Regions from separate parts of the Pseudoalteromonas sp. T1lg122 genome, predicted to be linked through region 1. Evidence: riboswitches for the same ligand, from Rfam matches in the RefSeq annotation. Region 1 holds a riboswitch; the other holds the start of a gene.
What was found. A riboswitch is a leader RNA that binds a small molecule or an ion and turns the genes downstream of it on or off. The one in region 1 is predicted to bind lysine.
Positions count from the first base shown of each region.

Region 2: linked by a shared signal. The riboswitch ahead of dapA (4-hydroxy-tetrahydrodipicolinate synthase) and the one ahead of lysC (lysine-sensitive aspartokinase 3) in region 1 are both predicted to bind lysine.

Region 1 covers NZ_PQCG01000007.1:155,412-158,666, reverse strand. Annotated here, with positions in the region: gene C2M33_RS06180 (4'-phosphopantetheinyl transferase family protein) at 1-470, shown strand, start outside; gene lysC (lysine-sensitive aspartokinase 3) at 447-1,826, opposite strand; lysine riboswitch at 1,908-2,080, opposite strand; gene nhaD (sodium:proton antiporter NhaD) at 2,169-3,255, opposite strand, start outside.
Region 2 covers NZ_PQCG01000033.1:334,404-337,658, forward strand. Annotated here, with positions in the region: gene C2M33_RS17865 (protein adenylyltransferase SelO) at 1-44, opposite strand, end outside; gene C2M33_RS17870 (DNA-3-methyladenine glycosylase I) at 53-748, opposite strand; lysine riboswitch at 932-1,128, shown strand; gene dapA (4-hydroxy-tetrahydrodipicolinate synthase) at 1,266-2,150, shown strand; gene C2M33_RS17880 (2,3,4,5-tetrahydropyridine-2,6-dicarboxylate N-succinyltransferase) at 2,165-2,905, shown strand; gene C2M33_RS17885 (PLP-dependent decarboxylase) at 2,905-3,255, shown strand, end outside.

The DNA.
Region 1 (3,255 bases):
AGTTTGATGACAAAGACAGCAAGCTAAAATTACATACCCCGGTTAGAGAACCTGTGTGGACCTGTTTATCACATTCAAATGGCTTAATCGGTGCAGCTCTTAACCCCAAACAGCAGCTATTTGGTTTTGATATTGAACAAAGCAGTAAGCCTCGCCCTTTTATCAAACTCGCCAAGCATTTTTATCATCACGATGAAGTTGACTTAATTAGCCGTTTTGACGCATCCGATAAACAAGCACAGTGCTTTTTTAGAATTTGGACATTAAAAGAAGCGCTTGCCAAAGCAAGCGCTCAGCCTATTGCGAAACTACTTGCTCCAAATGTATTCGATGAATTGAGCAAACATGATTTCAGCGCGAGTAGTAACTCTATTGAAGGCTTTGATATAAGTGTTGTGGCACAAAAAAGCACTGACTGGCAGTGCTCTTTTATTAACTTTAATGACTTACGCCGCGACTTGGCTTTCTAATAGTCGGCTGTGGATAGCCTGAACTACATAATCTGACTCGCTTTGTTCAACTAAGAAGCACAGGTTATGTTTACTTGCACCGTGGCAAATTAAACGAATATTAAAATCGCTTAATACCTGCATTAAGTTCATTTCTTGCTGACGTAATTGAATTTCCGAACCAATTAATGCCACCAGCGTTAAGTTATTTTCAACCGATACATGACAAAACTCAGAAAGCTTATCTAAACAGGCTTGATCAAGCTCTGGACGTGATGCATTCGGTGCGTTATCCAAAGTAATTGCAACACTGATCTCTGAAGTAGTAACTAAATCAACCGAAATATTAAATTCGCTTAAAATAGTGAATACACGGGCTAAGAAACCGCTCGCAAGTAGCATTTCTGGGCTTTTAACCGTTAATAGAATTTGGTTTTTACGCTGTGTTACCGCACGAATACCTGGTTGCTGAGACTTTTCTTTTTCAATCCATGTACCACCTAATTGCGGCTCACGGCTTGAACCAACAAACACACTAATGTGACTACGGCTTGCCGGTAAAATAGTAGCAGGATGCAGTACTTTTGCACCAAACGTTGCCATTTCTGCCGCTTCATCAAAGCTTAAGCGTGCAATTGGGCTTGCTTTAGCGCATAAACGCGGATCAGTACTGAAAATACCGACTACATCGGTCCAAATATGCACGCTTTTTGCGTTAATTGCTTCAGCGAGTAATGCAGCACTGTAATCTGAACCACCACGGCCTAAAGTGGTCGTTTGATTGTGTTCATTGCTACCAATAAAGCCTTGGGTTACCACAACATGGTCATCAAGTAGCGGTACTAAATGCTCTTTAGCTGCCGCAGCGGTTGCTGCAACATTTGGGGTAGCTTTAGCAAATTGGTTATCTGTTTTCAGCACTTTGCGAACATCAAAACGCACCGCATCAAGACCTTGGCCACGTAACACTTGAGTAAACAAATACGATGATAAACGCTCACCAAAGCTCAGTAGCTCATCTTGCTCAGCTACTGACTTTGCGCCTTCTGACGCTAGATTTTGGAAAGCCTTAAGCGTTTCATTAAAGCCATGTGCTAAATCAGCATCAAGCGACAGCTCTGCCAAGATTGCTTCTTGAATGGCTACCACACCAGTAATATGTTCATCACGCTCAGCCGCGCTCAAATCACGTTTACACAATGCAACTAAATGATTGGTCACGCCAGCACTGGCACTCACTGCAACAATACGTACTTGATTATCAGCACAAACGATTTCTGCACAGCGGCTCATAGCATCAAAGTTAGCTACACTGGTGCCACCAAATTTTGCAACAACGTAATCTGATTTTGTGTTGGCGGCTAATTGGGTATTCATGTCGTCTCCTTTTGTGGAAAACTATCCACAGTAATTCAAGAAGAACTCGGCAAGGGGGTGCTTTGAAAATAAAGAGTAGTCCATGCCAGAAGCTCTCCACCTAGTTTGGTGACAGTTTTGAGGATTCAGCCCCATAAACCGAAAAATAACCGTGACGTCCGATTAATTTTCTCGGCGAGTACTTCCCTCATTAATGGTCATCGGCGTTCGTCACCTCACATTAATTACCTAAGTATCGCACCTCTTCTGAATGTTAAGTTAACACCTGGTTAAAATAACAAAGCCTGCTGTTAAAAGCAGGCTTCGAAAGTTAACGTTTAGACGTCTAGCTGTCAAGTTGTTTTATGAAATTAAACTGCCCGCTAAGTGCGAACCGTAATAACCTACGGTGTAGGCAATTAATAAATAAACCGACATTCTCAGATAGCTCATAAAGGTCAGTGCTTTTACTTTACTCATGGCGATAATACCTGCCGCAGAGCCGATAATAAGCATTGAACCACCTACCCCAGTTGCGTAAGTAAACGACAGCCATTGCTGTGGACTCATTACAATGTCTGCTTTTAATAGTGCTGCAGTTAAAGGTACGTTATCTACTGCCGCAGATAAAAGCCCCATTAAATAGTTGGCGTATTCAGGTGCCATCAATTCATAAAGGTGAGTAAATTTAGCAAGCATACCGACTTCTTTTAATGCACCTACGAGTAATAATACACCGACGAAGAACAATAAAGTGTCGTATTCAATTTCACGTATGTAATCGATGATTTTTTTGTTGACGTCTTTTTTGCGCATTAAAAATTGTGCAACCAAAAACATCAGTGATAAACCAAATAAAAAGGTTAATAGCGGTGGTACACTGTAAAGTACGCTTAAAGTTAACGTGGCTATGATGGTAGAGAAGAAGATAACCGCAATGGTTATATCTGTTTTTTCAATTCGACGCGCGGTTTGTTTTTCAAATACTACATTACCCGACATACCCACCGATAGCATCGCTGCTAACAGTGCCACACTTGAAAGCGCAGGGACAATCAACAATAACAGGTGCCCTATCGTCACTTTTTCATCTAAGAAAATCATCAAGGTTGTAACATCACCGGTGATCAGCGATACCCCACCCGAGTTAACACTAAATACAATTAAGGTTGCATATTTTATTAATTTTTTAGGATCTAATTTCAGCGACATCACCACCGCAAGCGAGATTAAAGTCGCGGTTATGTTGTCTGATATTGATGAGAATAAAAATGCAAAGCCACCAATCAGAAACATCAGCTTTCGTTCACTGATTTGATTTGGCATAATTTTATGAACAATATTCTGGATAAAGCCTTTAGAGTTTAAATACGCTACAAAGGTCATTGCAGCCATTAAAAACAGCCACAAAGTCGCGATCTCTAAAATGTTGTGATCCAATTGGTGTTGT
Region 2 (3,255 bases), on a different contig from region 1:
GCAAGTAGTTCACTAATATCTGTGTATCGAGTTTGCAGTTTCATAACTGTCCTTAACGTGTTGCGACACCTACGCGGTTATCACCTACACCATAAGCCACGAGCTGACTAAGTGCCTGCAGGCTGTAGCCACTTTGCTGTTGTAATTCATTGAAGAAGTCTTGCGCCGCTTGTAATGACTTTTTAGTTTGTAAGCCGCCATCAATCAACTCATGGGCACGCAAGTAGGCTTCTACATCGCGAGAAAGCAAAAAGGTATCTTTACCAAGCGCTCGCAAAGCGTAAGGGCCAGTGTTGCCTCCTAATCGAGCGCCATGTTTTTTAAGATAAGCCCACAGACCAATAATATTGTCAGTTGGCCAATCTGCGATAAATTGACTGAAGCTGCCATGTTTCTCAGCAACTTCGTGGATCATGTACGCATTTTCAGGGATCGTTTGTACTTTTTTGAAATTTCGGATGATACGTTCGTCACTGGCCTTTTGCTCAAGCATATCCGGTGGCATCATCAATAATTTTTCTACGCTGAAATCCCAAAACACATCACGGAAACCAGCCCACTTATTATTGATTACAGACCAATAAAAGCCGCTTTGAAATACTTTACGCGTAAACTCTTCTAACCATAAATCGTCATTCATTTTGGCAATATCAGTATCATCGAGCGGGTTTGATAACAGCGCATGCAGCATTTCTTCACTGCCCTTTCGAGATACGGCTCGTTGATAAATATCGTTGAATTTTTCCATCATTTTTCCAATTTATTTGGTTAACGCTAAGTGTACGTAAAAACACGGTTATACGTAACCATGTTGCAAAATCGGTCACTAAAAAACAAATCCTTCGCCTTGACACCTAGATGGCTAAAATGCTTTAATCGCCGCCAATACCCTATTTAACTATGTTGGCTTTAACCTTTAAAGCGAGCATAAAGGGCTGGAAGAGGTGCGTTATTCAGGTAGCGTATGGGAAGAGCACAGACTCTGATGATCATACGTGAGGGGAATTAACGCCGAGAAGTAACACCGTTTGTGAGGTGCTTATTTCGGGCGACTGGGCTGAATCCCAGCGACTGTCACCAACAATAGCAAAACGCTATTGATTAGTTTGGTGGAGAGCTTCTGGTCTTAGTATAATAAGGCCGTTGCGTCTTTATTATTTTAAGCCCATTCGCTCTTCGAATTATACCTTGTTCGAATGACGACATGCGGCTCCATTCAATTGCTCCCGCATAAACTCTTCGAATACCTTATAAGTTCGTGAGAGATGATCAACAATTTTGATTTAAACGACTATCCATTATGGACAGCGCTTGTCACGCCATTTTCTGAATCTGGCGAGGTCGATTACACGGCCCTTGAACAACTGGTCGCTGAGCAGCAAGATGCAAATAACGGCATTTTATTGCTTGGCAGTACCGGTGAAGGACTGGCGCTTTCACTCAAAGAGCAACAAGCCATTGTTGAGCATGTTTGCCAATTAGCACCGACTGTACCACTCATGGTTGCTGTGGGCGGCATGAACCTCAAGCAACAAGTTGCTTGGGTTGAATACTGCAACCAACTACCTATTCATGGCTATCTATTGGGCTCACCTCTGTATGCAAAACCTGGGGTTGTTGGCCAAACACATTGGTTTGAAAGCCTACTCAACGCAAGCCATCACCCTTGTATGTTGTATAACGTACCAGGACGTAGCGCAGTTGAGATCTCACCGCAGGTGATCAAAAACCTTGCTGAACACAAAAACCTTTGGGCTTTAAAAGAGGCCAGTGGCGACATTAGCAAATTTGAAGGCTTTAGAACGGCATCACCAACATTAGCCATTTTCAGTGGCGATGATGCACTTATGCCGTATTTTGCTCAAGCGGGTGCCAAAGGTTTAGTTTCGGTTGCCGCGAATGCTTGGCCGATTCAAACCCATGAGTTTGTTAAACGCAGTTTAAGTGGTCAATACCCAAATCTATTCACCGATTGGTCGCAAGCAATCCAAAGTTTATTCGCTGTAGCAAATCCAATCCCCGTAAAAGTACTGATGCACCTGCAAGGTAAAATAAATACCCCGCATTTACGTCCGCCGCTTACACATTTAGAGCTTGAGCAAACAGACAGCATCACCCACGCAAACAACACAATTTTATCTTGGAACTAAAAACAGGTTTTATCATGAGCTGGTTAGAATTATTAAACAACTTAGAATCAGGCGAAGTTCGCGCAGCAACACAAGACGAGAACGGCAACTGGCACGCCAATGTTGAAGTTAAACAAGGCATTTTAGAAGCCTTTAAGAATGGTACAAATACCGAGTTCCCGGGTGGTTTTGTTGATAAGCACAACTTAGCACCACAAGGCTTTGCAGCAGATGCAGGCGTGCGTATGGTACCAGGTGGTAGCAGTGTTCGTCGTGGCGCACACGTTGCCAAAGGCACCATTATCATGCCACCAGCGTATGTAAATATTGGCGCATTCATCGACGAAGGCACAATGGTCGACAGCCACGCATTAGTGGGTTCATGTGCACAAGTGGGTAAAAATGTTCACCTAAGTGCGGCAGTACAATTAGGTGGCGTACTTGAGCCAATTGGTGCCAGCCCTGTGGTTATTGAAGATGGCGCATTCATCGGTGCAGGCTGCGTTATTGTTGAAGGTGTGGTTGTGAAAAAAGGTGCTGTACTTGCGCCGGGTGTTCGCTTATCGGCAACCATTCCTGTCTACGATTGCGTTAACGAGCGCCAGCTAGACAAAGGTGAAGCAATTCCAGAAAACGCGATTGTGATCCCAGGCTCTCGTCCAGCTTCAAATGCATGGGGTCGTGAACAAGGTCTAAGCATGTCGTGTGCATTGATCGTGAAATACCGTGACGAACAAAGCGATGCATCATTACTGTTAGAAGAGGTTTTACGTTAATGAGCTTTTTGAGCACGCCTATCAAGCAAGCGGTTGAACAAGTTTCAACGCATCTTGATACGCCATTTTTTATCTATGATTTAGATAAATTAACTGCACATTTAAATCAACTGACTGCACAAACCGATGTAAAACTTTGGTATGCCGTTAAGGCCAACCCACTGTCTCGCATTATTCAATGTTTAGACAGCGCAGGGTTTAACTTTGATGTTGCAAGTAAAGGTGAACTTGAGCAAGTACTTGCCCAAGGCATCGATAGCGCGCGCGTGCTCAACACAGGGCCTGCAAAAAGCCCTGCACAAATTTCACATTTTATTGCTCGCGGCGTACGTACTTTTGTGGCCGAGAGC